One region of the Kocuria sediminis genome, then DNA from elsewhere that is predicted to be linked to it. Evidence: riboswitches for the same ligand, from Rfam matches in the RefSeq annotation. Region 1 holds a riboswitch; the other holds the start of a gene.
What was found. A riboswitch is a leader RNA that binds a small molecule or an ion and turns the genes downstream of it on or off. The one in region 1 is predicted to bind thiamine pyrophosphate.
Positions count from the first base shown of each region.

Region 2: it holds a riboswitch for thiamine pyrophosphate, as region 1 does, so the genes downstream of both, thiM (hydroxyethylthiazole kinase) here and GMA12_RS16660 (FAD-dependent oxidoreductase) in region 1, are expected to answer to the same signal.

Region 1 is NZ_WOGU01000019.1:5,076-12,016, forward strand. It holds gene GMA12_RS16635 (aldo/keto reductase) at 1-73, shown strand, start outside; gene GMA12_RS16640 (carboxylesterase family protein) at 146-1,519, shown strand; gene GMA12_RS16645 (VOC family protein) at 1,494-2,405, opposite strand; gene GMA12_RS16650 (hypothetical protein) at 2,536-3,543, opposite strand; gene thiE (thiamine phosphate synthase) at 3,707-4,375, opposite strand; TPP riboswitch at 4,443-4,545, shown strand; gene GMA12_RS16660 (FAD-dependent oxidoreductase) at 4,535-5,863, shown strand; gene thiS (sulfur carrier protein ThiS) at 5,860-6,099, shown strand; gene GMA12_RS16670 (thiazole synthase) at 6,101-6,941, shown strand, end outside.
Region 2 is NZ_WOGU01000001.1:425,855-432,795, reverse strand. It holds gene rplU (50S ribosomal protein L21) at 26-337, opposite strand; gene GMA12_RS02015 (bifunctional hydroxymethylpyrimidine kinase/phosphomethylpyrimidine kinase) at 558-2,078, opposite strand; gene thiE (thiamine phosphate synthase) at 2,075-2,755, opposite strand; gene thiM (hydroxyethylthiazole kinase) at 2,752-3,624, opposite strand; TPP riboswitch at 3,616-3,709, opposite strand; gene GMA12_RS02000 (nuclear transport factor 2 family protein) at 3,804-4,538, opposite strand; gene GMA12_RS01995 (Rne/Rng family ribonuclease) at 4,876-6,941, opposite strand, start outside.

The DNA of each region.
Region 1 (6,941 bases):
GGCCGCCCCCGGCCTGGCGCTCACCGCCGAGGAGGTCGAGCTCCTCGACCGGGCCTCGCAGCCGTTCGCCTGAACACGCCCCGCCTGCGGACCGGCCCCGCGCGGCCGGTCCGCAGACTACGTCCCACCACGGAGGAAGGACCGCATGACCACCGCCACGCTCACGTTCACCCCGCCCTGCGGGCCCGTCCACGCCCGGGCCGACGGCGTCGTGGCCCGGGCCGGCGGCATTCCCTACGCCACCGCCGAGCGCTTCACCGCCCCCGTCCCCGCCCCGGATTGGAACGAGCCGTTCCTGGCCACGAATCCGGCCCCGGCCTGCCCCCAGGTCCACTCGCCGTTCCTCGCCTCGGTGCTGGGGGACGCGCTCGGCGACCTGCCGCAGGACGAGGCCTGCCAGCGGCTCTCGGTGACCCTGCCCCGCGACGCGCGGGCCGGCGAGGGCCTGCCGGTGCTGGTCTGGATCCACGGCGGCTCCTACACCACCGGCGCCGGGGACGCCCCGATCATGGACCCGACGTCGCTGGTGACCGAGCAGCGCGTGGTGGTCGTGACGGTCACCTACCGGCTCGGCCTGTTCGGCTATCTGGGCTCCGGGCACGCCCGCCCGGCCAACCTGGGGCTGCTCGACCAGCTCGAGGCGCTGCGCTGGGTGCAGCGCAACATCGCCGCCTTCGGCGGTGATCCGGACAATGTGACCGCCTTCGGCCAGTCCGCCGGCGGCGACGCCGTGGCCCACCTCATGGCCGTCCCCGGGGCGGAGGCGCTCTTCCGCCGTGCCGTCATCCAGAGCCCGCCGCTGGGCATCGCCCGCGGCCGGGAACGGATGAACGCCGCCATGGCCGCCGCGGCGGAGACCGTGACGGCCGCGATGCCCGCCGCCGACGTGGTCGCCGCCCAGGCGGACGTGGAGCGGCACGCGGCGCCCTTCGGGCTGCTGGGGGCGATGCCCTTCGGCACCCAGTACGGCCACCACCCGCTGCCCGCCGAGGAGGACATCGACGCGGCCTGGGACCGGGTCGCCCCGCACGTCGACGTCCTCATCGGCCACACCACCGAGGAGGCGCGGCTCTACCTGCCCACGGTGCCGGCCCTGCAGCGGTGGACCCGCGTGCCGCTGCTGGGGCCGGTGCTGCGCCGGGCCGTGGTCGGATGGGCGACCCGGGCCGTCTACTCCCGGGCGATCCGCCGGTTCGCCCGCCGGCACGTGCGCGCCGGCGGGACGGCCCACCGCTACGTGATCTCCTGGGCGGCCCCGGGCAACCCGTACGGCGCGGCCCACACGGTCGACCTGCCCCTGCTCTTCGGCGACGAGCCGACCTGGGCGGGCACCGGGCTGGTCGCCGGCGCCGCGTGGGAGGACATCGACGCCGCCGGCCGCCAGGTGCGCCGGCTGTGGGCGGACTTCGCCCGCGGCGAGGCCCTCGGCGACGCCGGCCGCATCCCCGGCGTCCTGCGCCACCGGCGCGTCCGGGTCCCGTTCCGGGCGGGGCCTACGCGGCGACGCCCACCTGGATGAGCGTGTTCCAGGGGTCCTCGAAGCGCAGCACGGCGCCGTCGTGCCGGGTGGGGACCCGGTGGTCCGCCAGCCGGGCCTGCAGAGCGGTGACGTCCTCGGCCGTGGGGAGGTCGATGTTGACCTGCCCCAGACCCAGGGAGGCCGCCCGCGGGCCCGCCCCGGCGCTGTGCCAGGTGTTGAGCGCGATGTGGTGGTGGTAGCCGCCGGCCGCGATGAACAGGGCCGAGCCGATGTCGCTCATCACCTCGAAGCCCAGGACGTCCACGTAGAACTGCCGGCCCTGCGGGATGTCGCCGACCTGCAGGTGGACGTGGCCGAGGGTGGCCGGCGGCGCCGCCGGCCGCGCACCGGCCGGCTCGGGCAGGTGCTCACCCAGGAACGCGGTGGGGTCCAGGGGGTTGGACGCCAGCGTGAGCAGCCCGTTGGCCTCCCGCCGCCAGGTGTCCCGGGGGCGGTCGGTGTAGAGCTCCACGCCGTTGCCCTCGGGATCGTCGAAGTAGAACGCCTGGCTGTAGAGGTGGTCGGCACTGCCGGTGAACGAGCGCGGCGCCACGGCGGCGACCGAGGCCAGGGCGGCCGCCAGGGCCGGCTCGTCCTCGAACAGCACCGCGGTGTGGAACAGCCCCGCCTGGCCGCGGCGGGCCGGCGGCAGCTCCGGGACCTGGCGCAGGCGCAGCACGGTCCGGCCGTCGCGGCCCAGCACGGCGGTGTCCCCGGCGTGGGCGAGGACCTCGAGGGTCACGGCGTCCGTGTAGTAGGCGAGCATCGTGTCCAGGTCGGCCACGAGCAGCTCCACGGCGCCCATCCGCGTCCCGGCGGACAGCAGGTCGTCGGCCGGGCGCGGCGTCAGGCTCCGGGGATCGGGGTTCTGGGGAAAGATCGGCATCTCGGGCTTCTCCGTCGGCGTCGGCACCACACAGGTTGATATGTCCGCAAGGATACCCCGGAAAATATTTCCGATGCAAGTATCTTGGAGGACCTCCGTCACCTCGGGGCGGGGCGCGGGACCGCGCCGGTCAGAGCACGAAGATCAGCGCCACGATCACCGCCACGATCGCGAGGAAGACCAGACCCCAGGCCTTGAGGTTGTCGGAGTCGTCCTCCGCGGGATCGTGCGCCGGGGGCGGCGGCCATCCGCCGGCCGCCGGGCCGCCGGTCCCCGCCAGGGGGCCACCCGCGCCCGGGCCGGGATACGGCCCGCCCTGGGCCTGGCCCGGGAACGGCTCCCCGGGCGCACCGGGGCGGCCGACCTGCCCGGGCGGCGGCGGGGCGGGCGTGGAGGGGCTCACGCCCCACTGCGGAGCCTGCGGGGCGTCCGCGATCGAGGGGTTCGACGACGGCGGCCCGGCCGGGCCGTCCCCGGGAGTGGGCCGCGCCGGTGCCGTCGGCGATGGAGGAGCGGCCGGGGGAGCTGCGGGCGGCAGCGTCTCGCCGGAGAGCACGGGGCCGTCCTCGCGGTAGCCCCTCTCGGCCTCCGTCAGCAGGGTCACGAACCGTTCCAGCGACTCCGAGCCGTCGTACTCGCGGGCCAGGAAGCGCTCGGCGCGGCGGCGCACCACCCGGTAGACGCGCCCGTCGTCCGGGATCGAGAGGTCCCGGGCGGCCTGCGCCACGGCCAGCGGCGGCTGCTCGGGCAGCGGGTTCGTGCCCCACTCCAGCAGCCCGGTCAGCAGGGGGCGTTCCAGGACCGAGGCCATCGCCGCCCGGGCGCCGGGCACGCGGGTGAGCTCCAGCAGCCCGCTCGGCGGGGCGGAGGGGCACCCCGGGACGTCACCGGGCAGCCGGGCCGCCCGCTCGAGCCAGAAGGTGTCGCCGAAGAGGGTGGCCAGCAGCACGGCCGCCGCGAGCCGGTCCTCGCCGGGGGCGGCGTCCTCCGGGGCGCCCTCCTCCCAGTGGGTGCCCAGCGCTCGCCGGGCGGGCTCGCCGGCCAGCCGGACGCGCAGCTGCACGTCCTCCGGGCCGCGGGCGGTCTGCGCGGGATGCTCCACCGCGTGCCGCACCTGCGGGTCGAGCTCGGGGTCCATGGGCCACTCCTCCGTCGTCGTCCGTGGGGTCCATGCTCTCAGACCGGGCTGTGCGGCGGCGGGGAGCCGGTGGGGAGTTGCGGCAGGCGCCCGGCGGATGTCCCCGGGCAGCGTGTCCGGCCGGAAGGCCGCCGGGCAGGACGCGTGCCGAGCAGGACGCGTGTCAGGCGGGGAGCAGGCTGCGCAGCTGACCGGCGGCCAGGCGCGGGTCCGGGGCCTCGGTGACCGCCCGGACCACCACGGCGCCGCGCGCCCCGGCGGCCAGCACCTCGGGGAGGCGCTGCTCGTCGATGCCGCCGATGGCGAACCACGGCACGGGCGCGGCCGCCGGGTCGGCGTCCAGCCGGGCCTCGGTCAGCGCGGCGACCTCCCGCACGAAGCCCAGGCCGGTGGCGGGCCGGCCCGGCTTGGTGGGGGTCTCCCACACGGGCCCGGTGCAGAAGTAGTCCACGTCCGGATCGGCCAGGGCGGCACGGGCCTGGCCGAGATCGTGGGTGGAGCGGCCGATCAGCACGTCCGGGCCGAGCAGCTGCCGGGCCTGGGCGGGGGAGAGGTCGTGCTGGCCGGCGTGGAGGACGTCCGCGCCCACGAGCGCGGCGAGGTCGGCGCGGTCGTTGACGGCGACCAGGGTGCCGTACTCGGCGGCGACCCGGCCCAGCAGGCGCAGCGCGGCGATCTCCTCGTCGGTGTCGATGCTCCTGTCCCGCAGCTGGACGATGTCCGTCCCGCCGGCGCAGACGGCGTGCAGGAACTCCTCGAGGTCGCCCTGCGCGCGGCGGGCGTCGGTGCACACGTACAGCCGGGCGGCGAGGAGCCGGTCGGTGCGCGTCATGCGCAGCCCGGAGGCGGCGGGTGCGGGGGTGTCCTGGGTATGCTGGGTCACACGCTGAATGATAGGTCAGCGGTTCTGCGGGAGCCCCACGGGGGCTGAGAGGGCGTCCGGCGCCGACCGCCACACCTGATGCGGGTCATGCCGCCGTAGGAAAGGACGATGCCGGTGACGTCCGTGCCCTCCGTCCCGATGCCAGCCGCCCAGCACGTGCGGGCCGACGTCGCCGTGGTCGGGGCCGGGGTGGTCGGCCTGGCCACGGCCTGGGAGCTGCGCCGCCGCGGCCGCTCGGTGGCCGTGGTGGATCCCGAGCCCGGCGCCGGGGCCAGCCGGGCGGCGGCCGGGATGCTCGCCCCGGTGAGCGAGGTCCAGTACCAGCAGGAGCCGCTCTATCCCCTCATGCTCGCCTCGGCCGGCGCGTACCCGGCGTTCGTGGCCGCCGTGGAGGAGACCGCCGGCGGCTCGGTGGGCTACCGCGCCACCGAGACGCTCGTGTGCGGCGTCGACGCCGCCGACCGGCAGGCCCTGGCGGACCTGCGGGAGCTCCAGCGGCGCCACGGCATGGCCGTGGAGCCGCTGCCGCTGCGCGCGGCCCGGGCCCTGGAGCCGGCCCTGAGCCCGCGGCTGTCGGCCGTGCACCGCATTCCCGACGACCACCAGGTGGACCCGCGCCGGCTCGTGGCCGGACTGCTCGCCGCCCTCGTCGCCCCCGAGCTCCCCGCACCGTCCGGGCCCTCCGGCACGGACAGCCCCGACGGCGGGCCCGCCCGCCTGGTGCACGACCGCGCCACGGGCCTGCGCCACGGCTCCGACGGCGCGGTGACGGGCCTGCGCCTGGCCGGCGGCGGGATGGTCTCGGCGGCGGAGACGGTCCTCGCCCCCGGCGCGGCTCTCACCGACCTGGAGGACCTGCCCGGGGCCTGGCGGCCGCCGCTGCGCCCGGTGCACGGGGACATCCTCCGCACCCGCCCGCCCCGCGGGGCGCCCGCCCTGCTCGAGCGCACCGTCCGCGGCCTGGTCCACGGGGTGCCCGTCTACCTGGTGCCCCGCGACGACGGGACGGTGGTGATCGGGGCGACCTCCCGCGAGGACGACCTCGACGGGATCAGCGCCGGGGGCGTGTTCCGGCTGCTGCGCGACGCCCAGGCCGTGGTCCCCGGCGTCGCCGACCTCGAGCTGGTCGAGGCCATGGCCCGCGCCCGGCCCGGGACCCCGGACGACATCCCGTACCTGGGCCGCGTCCGCGGCCCGGAGGGGCACCCGGTGCCCGGCCTCGTGGTCTCCACGGGCTACTTCCGCCACGGCGTCCTGCTCGCCCCGCTGGCCGCCCGCCTCGCCGCGGAGCTGGTGCTCGGCCGGTCCGGCGCGGACCCGGGACCCGACACCGAGCACCTGGCCACCACCGACCCGCACCGCTTCGACCGCCCCGCCGAGGCGCCCCCCACGGACCCCGGGACCGGGCCCCGCACCCCGAACAGGAGCACCCGATGACCGCCATCACCCTCAACGGCCGACCGCACGTCGTCCCCGGGGACACCACCGTCGTGGACCTCGTGGCCGAGACCGTCGGGCGGCCCCTGGGCCCCGACGGCGCCCCGCTGGACGGCCGCCGGCTGGGCGTGGCCGTGGCGGTGGACGCCGCCGTGGTCCCGCGCAGCCGCTGGGGCCGCACCCCCGTGGCCGAGGGGCAGGCCGTCGAGATCATCACCGCCGTCCAGGGAGGCTGACATGACCCACCCCGCACCCCGCCCCGAACCCCTGGTGGATCCGCTCGTGCTCGACGGCACCGCGCTGTCCTCCCGGCTGATCATGGGCACCGGCGGGCTCAGCTCGCTGCACACCCTGGAACAGGCCCTGCTGGCCTCCGGCACCGAGCTGACCACCGTGGCCCTGCGCCGCTACGCCCCCGGCCACGGCGACTCGCTGTTCGCGATGCTCGAGCGCAGCGGCATCCGGATCCTGCCCAACACCGCCGGCTGCTACACCGCCCGGGACGCCCTGCTCACCGCCGAGCTCGGCCGCGAGGCCCTGGAGACCGACTGGGTCAAGCTCGAGGTCATCGCCGACGAGGACACCCTGCTGCCCGACGTGGTGGAGCTGCTCGACGCCACCGAGCAGCTCGTGGCCCGCGGCTTCCGGGTCTTCGCCTACACCTCCGACGACCCGGCCGTGGCCCGCCGCCTGGAGGACCTCGGCGCGGCCGCGGTGATGCCCCTGGGCGCACCGATCGGTACCGGGCTGGGGATCCTCAACCCGCACAACATCGAGCTCATCGCCTCCCGGGCCTCGGTGCCGGTGGTGCTCGACGCCGGGATCGGCACCGCCTCCGAGGCCGCCCTGGCCATGGAGCTGGGCTGCGACGCCGTGCTGCTGGCCAGCGCCGTGACCCGCGCGCAGGACCCGGTGGCCATGGCCACCGCGATGCGCCACGCCGTGGCCGCCGGGCGGCTGGCCGCCGGCGCCGGGCGGATCCCGGCCCGCCGGCACGCCCAGGCGTCCTCGCCGATGGCCGGGCGGATCGCCACGGACATGTCCGACGCCGGGCCGGCCGCCGGCCCGGCGGACGTCC
Region 2 (6,941 bases), on a different contig from region 1:
GTATGTGGAGGGGGAATCGCGCCGATCAGGCGTCGATACCGGTCACCTTGACGGTGGTCAGCTCGGCCCGGAAGCCCTGGCGCTTCTTGTAGCCGGTCTTGTTCTTGAACTTCTGGATGGAGATCTTGGGACCGCGCAGGTCGCCGACGATCTCGGCCGTGACCTTGACGTTGGCCAGGGTCTGGGCATCCGAGGTGATCTTGTCCCCGTCCACCAGCAGAAGAGCAGGAAGCTCGATGGTGCTGCCTGCTCCGCCGGCGACGCGGTCAAGGGTAACGAGGTCTCCGACGGAAACCTTTTCCTGGCGGCCGCCAGCGCGGACAATCGCGTACACCACTTGGGAACTCACTTCTCTCGACGTCATGTGTAAACAGTGTGGGTCGAGCGCACCCCTGTCAGGACCAACGACGTTGAGACGAGCTGACGGTGACCGGCCCGTGGGACCAGGCCGTGGTCAGCGCAGGTTCGCCGCAATTCAGGAACTGCACCCGCATGTGCCGCCAGGTGGGGTGTCGAGTTGGAACACGCGCGCACCGGCATGGCACCGAAGATCAAGACTACTCGATCCCGTCAATGCCCGCCAGCCGGACCGCCGCGACCGGCGCGGCGAAGAAGTCCCGCTCCAGGGCGCAGGCCTCCAGGAACACCTCCCGCATCCGCTCCCGCACGGCCGGTGACGCGCCCCGGGCGGCCTCGTCGAGCAGCTCCCGGGCCGTGCGGGTCGCCTCCTGGAAGCCCTCGTCGGCGTAGGTGGCGAGCCAGTCCGCGTAGGGGTGCTCGCCGGTCCCGGCGGCGGCCGCGAGCTCCCCCAGGTGCCGGCCGACGTCGGCGTAGACCCAGAAGCACGGCAGCACCGCGGCGAGGCCCACCGGATAGGGCTCCGCGGCGGTGGCCGCGAGCAGGAAGGAGGTGTAGCGCCGGGTCACCTCCCCGGGCCCGGCGCCGGCGGCACCGGGCCCGGCGTGCCGCAGGCGGGCCCGGTGCAGCTCGCTCTCCGTCTCGGTGCAGGACACCGCGCCGGCCGCGAAGAACAGCCGCTGCCGCTCGTCCGGGGCCCGGGCGGCGAGCAGGGTCAGCGCCCGGCTGTAGCCGTCGAGGTACTGCAGGTCCTGGTCGAGGTAGGCCAGGAACCGCTCCGGCTCGAGCCGGCCGTCGCCCAGGCCGCGGACGAAGTCGAGCTCCTCGATCTCGCGGCGCACCCCGGCGGAGGCCGCCCAGAGCTCGTCGCTGAACCGGGCCGGTGCCGCGCCCCAGCTCTCCAGCGCGTCCTGGACGTGGTGGAAGTGGTGCACGGGGCCGCTGCCGTGGCCGACCGCCAGGTCCCCGGAGCGCTCGAGCGCCCCGCGCAGCCACTCGCGGGCGATCCTGAGGCTGTGCGCCCAGTCCCCGTGCCGGGCCTGCAGGGTGGCCAGCGCCGAGGAGAGGGAGCAGCCGGTGCCGTGGGAGTTCTCGGTGGGCACGCGGGCGCCGTCGAACGCGACGAGGGGCTTTGGCGCGTCCGGGCCCACGAGGGCGTCGGGAGTGCGGTCCCCGGTGAGGTGACCGCCCTTGACGAGCACCAGGGTGCCGTGCGCCCGGGCCACTCGGTGCCCCTGCGCCAGGGCCTCCGCCCAGGAGGAGGCGATCTCCTCCTGGGCGAGCACCGCCAGCTCCGGCAGGTTCGGGGTGACGAGGTCGGCGTGGCCGAGCATCGCGCGCAGGGCGTCCTCGGCCTCCCGCTCGAGCAGGCGCCCGCCCGAGGTCGCGACCATGACCGGGTCCAGCACCACCACCGGCGGCCGCCGGTCCTCGAGCCAGCGGGTCACCGTCTCGATCACCGGCACGGAGCCGAGCATGCCGATCTTCACCGCGTCGATCTCGACGTCCTCGGCGACGGCGTCCAGCTGGGCGGCGAGGAACTCCACCGGCGGGACGTGGACGCAGCGCACCCCGAGGGTGTTCTGCACCACGACGGCCGTCACGGCGCTCATGCCGTAGCCGCCCATCGCCGCGATCGACTTCAGGTCCGCGTGCTGTCCCGCCCCGCCGGTGGGATCGGTGCCGGCGACGGCCAGGACGCGGGGCACCCGAGGGCTCATCGGGCCGCCTCCTCGGGGACGCGGCCGAAGGCGCGCACGTAGCGGGCGGCCGCGGCCGCGGGGTGGGGGTCGGCGCAGATCCCGGAGACCACGGCCAGTCCCGCCGCGCCGGCGGCGCGCAGGGCTGCGGCGTCCTCGACCCGCACCCCGCCGATCGCCAGGCACGGCAGGGCGGTCCGGGCCGCGGCACGGGCGAAGCCCTCGACGCCCAGCGGCTCGGGGTGGTCGGGCTTGGTCCGGGTGGCGCGCACGGCGCCGACCCCGAGGTAGTCGACGGTGCCCGGGGGCAGCGCAGCGGCCGCGTCCAGCTCCGGCGCCGTGGCGGCGCTCAGGCCCAGCACCGCGTCCGGACCGCAGATCCGCCGGGCCAGCTCCACGGGCAGGTCGCTCTGGCCGACGTGCACCCCGGCCACGGGCGCCCCTGCCGCCCGGGCGGCCAGGTAGACGTCGGCGCGGTCGTCGACGAGCACGGGGACGTCCCGGCCCACGCGCTCGGCGACGGCCACGAGCAGGGCGACCAGGTCCCGGGCCGGGGCGTGCTTCTCCCGGACCTGGACCATGGTGGCTCCCCCGGCCACGGCGGCCGCCACGACGTCGGGCACGCTGCGCGGGGCACTGAGCGCCGTGTCGGTCACAAGGTGCAGGGCCAGGGCGGCGGGATCGAGACGGGCGCTCACCGGGCACCCTCCTCGCGCACGAGCTCCGCCCGGGCGGCGAGCTGCTCCGGGGTGATGGTGTGCAGCCGGTCCAGCAGGGCCACGGCGAAGGAGCCGGGACCGGCGCAGCCGGCGGCGGCGTCCTCGGCCGCCAGGGTGTAGACCGTCGTGGCGGCGGTCGCCGCCGCGGCGGGGTCGGCGCGCACGGCGGTGAAGGCGGCCATCAGGGCGCCCAGGGCGCAGCCGCCTCCGGTGATCCGGGTCAGCAGCGGCGTGCCGTGCGGCACGCGCACCACGCCCCCGTCCGGGGCGCGCACGAGGTCGACCGGACCGGAGACGGCCACGGCCGAGCCGGCCTGCGCGGCGAGCGCGGCGGCGGCGTCCCGGGCGGCGTCGACGCCGTGGGTGGCGTCCGTGCCCCGCCCGCCGGCGCCGCCGGCGAGGCCCATGATCTCCGAGGCGTTGCCGCGCACGATCGCGGGCCGGTGCCGCAGCAGGTCGCGGGCCAGGGCGGTGCGCACGGGCAGGGCGCCCACGGCCACGGGGTCCAGCACCCAGGCGCGGCCGGCCCGCTGCCGGGCGCCGACGGCCTCGTAGGCGGCCCCGCGCTGCTCGGCGGTGGGCGTGCCGGTGTTGACGAGCAGCCCGTCGGCGAGCTCGGCGAAGACCCCGCCCTCGCCCTGGATGTCGGTCATGGCCGGGGAGGCGCCCACGGCCAGCAGGACGTTGGCGGTGACGTTGGCGACCACGGTGTTGGTGATGCACTGCACCAGAGGCGCCGCGGTGCGCAGCTCCTCGAGGGCCGTGGCGGCGTCCTCGGCGAGCGCGGGGTCCGGTGGCGCCGCCTCGGCTCCTGCGGTGCGGGCGGGCAGGGGTACGGCATCGCGCATCAGGGACATCCCTTCGCTAGTACTGGCTAGATCAGGTTCGACGGGTGTGATCTCAGCCGCTCGCGCGGCACCCCGTGTCAGGTGTTCCGCCAGTCTAGCCGCCGGCCGGTGCCGGGCGCGGCGGGCCCGGCCGCGGGCCGGGGTGCCGCCGTGGACCGCCGCACGAGGCGGCCGCCCGGTCAGAAGAACCCGTTGCCGTGCGGCATCCGCTCCGGGACGGGCTGGAAGACCTCCCAGTGCTCGAGGATCCGCCCGTCGACGACCCGCCACAGGTCGTAGCAGCCGGCCGGGCGCCGGTCGCCGTGCTCCCGGCCCTCGTCGTCGGGCTCGAGCACGCCCTCGGTGACGGTGAGGACGAAGTCGCCCTCGCCGAGCACCCGGTGGAGGGCCCGCCGGGCGAGCCGGGCGTCCGGGCCGGCGCCGTGCTCGACGTAGCGCGGGTCGCGGGCCAGCTCCTCAAGGGCCTCCCGGTCCGCGCCCAGGAGCCGTTCGTGCACCCACTCGGTGATCAGCGCCTTGTTCACCGCGGTCTTCTCGTGATCCGTGACCTGGCGGGGGCCGTCGATCCGGTGCGTGCCGACGGCTCCGCCGGGCAGCGGCTCGAGGGCGTCCCAGTGCTCGGCGAGGCGGTCGCCGGCCACGCGGAAGACGTCCACCGCCACCAGGGGCTCCGGGCCGAGGCCGTGGTAGACGCAGTGGACCGCGACCATGTCCCCGTCCTCGAGCACGCGCAGGTTGTCGATCCGGAAGTCCTCCGGCAGCTGCTGGAGGACGGCGCGGAGCCCCTCCCGGCCGTCGGGTCCGAGCCCGGAGTGCTGCCGGAAGTCCGGGGCCCAGTACCGGTCGAGGGCCGCGGGGTCCCGGTGTCCGAAGAGGTCGGTGCCCGCGGTGAGTACGATCTGCTTGCTGCTCATGGCCATCCCCTCGGCGCTGCGGGCCGGGGGTCCGCCCGGTCGGGCCGCCCGCGTGTGGTGTGACCACGCTACTCCCGGCGCTGGGCGGCCGGACAGGAGATCGGGCCATGTGACGGCCGGGGAGACCGGCAGGAGGCGGGTGGAGCCCGCGGGCACCCGGGGCGGGTCACGGCCGAGCGCCGCGGCGCCCCAGTGCCCCGGCGGAAGAACGGCGGGACGGCGCCAGGAACCGGGCCGGGTGACGGCCCCGGATCCCGTCAGGAGCGCGGGTCCTGCAACGGCGGAGGACCCCGACCGGCGGGTCGGGGTCCTCCGGGGTGCCTCGGCGGCCTGGCGCTCAGCCCTGGCCGGCGGGCCGGCCGCTGGTGAGGTCCTCGGCCTTGACGCCGACGCCCACGACGGTCGGCCCCTGTCCGGCGGGAGCGCGCTGCGGGAGCTCCGCGGCGGTCGTCGCCTCGTGCCGCCCGCCCTCGGCGGCAGCCGCCTGACCGGCGGTCACCTGGGCCTCCCCCGGTCGTGCGGCCGGGGCCGAAGCACGGCGGGAGCGGCGGCGCGGGCGCGCCGGCTCCGCGGGCGCCCCGGCCGTCGTCCCGGCGGAGGGCCCGGACGGGGCCTGGCTCGTGACCTGCCGCTCCCGGGCGGGGCTCTGCGCCGGCTCGGCCGACGCGCCCTCGGGCTCAGCGGCGGACGCGCCGGCGGCCGGCGCGGCGCTCCGCTGCTCCGGCTCCCGCTGGTCGAAGGCCTCCGCCAACGAGTCCAGGCTCAGGCGCGGCGCCTCGGCGGGCTCCTCGGCGACGGGCGCGTGGCCCTGCGGGAGCTCGATGACCTCGCCCTTGATCGTCAGGCGGGACCCCTGCTCGGCCGCGGGCTCCTCGGCGGCGGGCTCGGGCTCGGCCGGGGACCGGGTCTCCCCCGTCTCCTGCTGCTCGGCCGCGGTCTCCGCGCCCTGGCCGCGGTTGCGGCTGCGCTTGCCGCGGCGCTTCTTGCGCGAGCGGCCCGAGCCCTCCGGTCGGGACTCCGCCGGGGCGGCCGGCTCCTCGGCGCGGGGCGTCTCCGCCTCCTCCGGGGTCTCGTGGTGGGTCGCGGCCGCGATGGTCGCGAACGCCGTGCGCGCGGCCTCGGCCTTCGCCTTCTCCGCCGGATCCGGCTCCGTGGTCCGGGCCTCCGGGCGGGCGGGCGGCTGCTCGGCCTGGCCGCGACGGCCGCGCTTGCGGTCGGTGCGGTCGGTGCGGTTGGGCCGCTGGTCGCGGATCTCGCCCGGGACGCCGCCGGTGCGGCCCTCCAGCGGGTGGTCGTGCACGACGACGCCGCGGCCGGCGCAGTGCTCGCAGGGCTCGGAGAACACCTCGAGCAGGCCGGTGCCCATCCGCTTGCGGGTCATCTGCACCAGCCCCAGGGAGGTCACCTCGGCCACCTGGTGCTTGGTGCGGTCCCGGCCCAGGCACTCCACCAGCCGGCGCAGCACGAGGTCGCGGTTGGACTCGAGCACCATGTCGATGAAGTCGATGACGATGATGCCGCCGATGTCCCGCAGCCGCAGCTGCCGCACGATCTCCTCGGCCGCCTCCAGGTTGTTCTTGGTGACGGTCTCCTCGAGGTTGCCCCCGGAGCCGGTGAACTTGCCGGTGTTGACGTCGACGACCGTCATGGCCTCGGTCCGGTCGATCACGAGCGAGCCGCCCGAGGGCAGGAAGACCTTGCGGTCGAGAGCCTTCTGGATCTGTTCCTCCACACGCTGGTTCACGAACAGGTCCTCGTCCTCGTCCCACTTCTGGAGCCGGTCGAGCAGGTCCGGCGCGACGTAGGTCACGTACGCCTCGATGTTGTCCCACGCCTCGTCGCCCTGGACGACCATGGTGGTGAAGTCCTCGTTGAAGACGTCGCGGACGGTCTTGATGGTCAGGTCCGGCTCCGCGTAGAGCATCTCCGGGGCCAGGGTCTTGGTGGAGCCCGCCCGTTCCTGGATCTGCTCCCACTGGGCCCGCAGCCGGTTGATGTCGTGGGTGAGCTCCTGCTCGGAGGCGCCCTCCGCGGCGGTGCGCACGATGACGCCCGCCCCGTCCGGCAGACGGTCCTTGAGGATCTTCTTCAGCCGGGCGCGCTCGACGTCGGGCAGCTTCCGGGAGATCCCGGTCATCGAGCCGCCCGGGACGTAGACCAGGTAGCGGCCGGGCAGCGAGATCTGGCTCGTGAGCCGGGCGCCCTTGTGCCCCACCGGGTCCTTGGTGACCTGCACCAGCACCGAGTCCCCGGACTTCAGGGCGACCTCGATCCGGCGCGGCCCGCCCTCGAGGCGGGAGGCGTCCCAGTTGACCTCGCCGGCGTAGAGCACCGCGTTGCGGCCCCGGCCGATGTCGATGAACGCCGCCTCCATGGAGGGCAGCACGTTCTGCACCTTGCCCA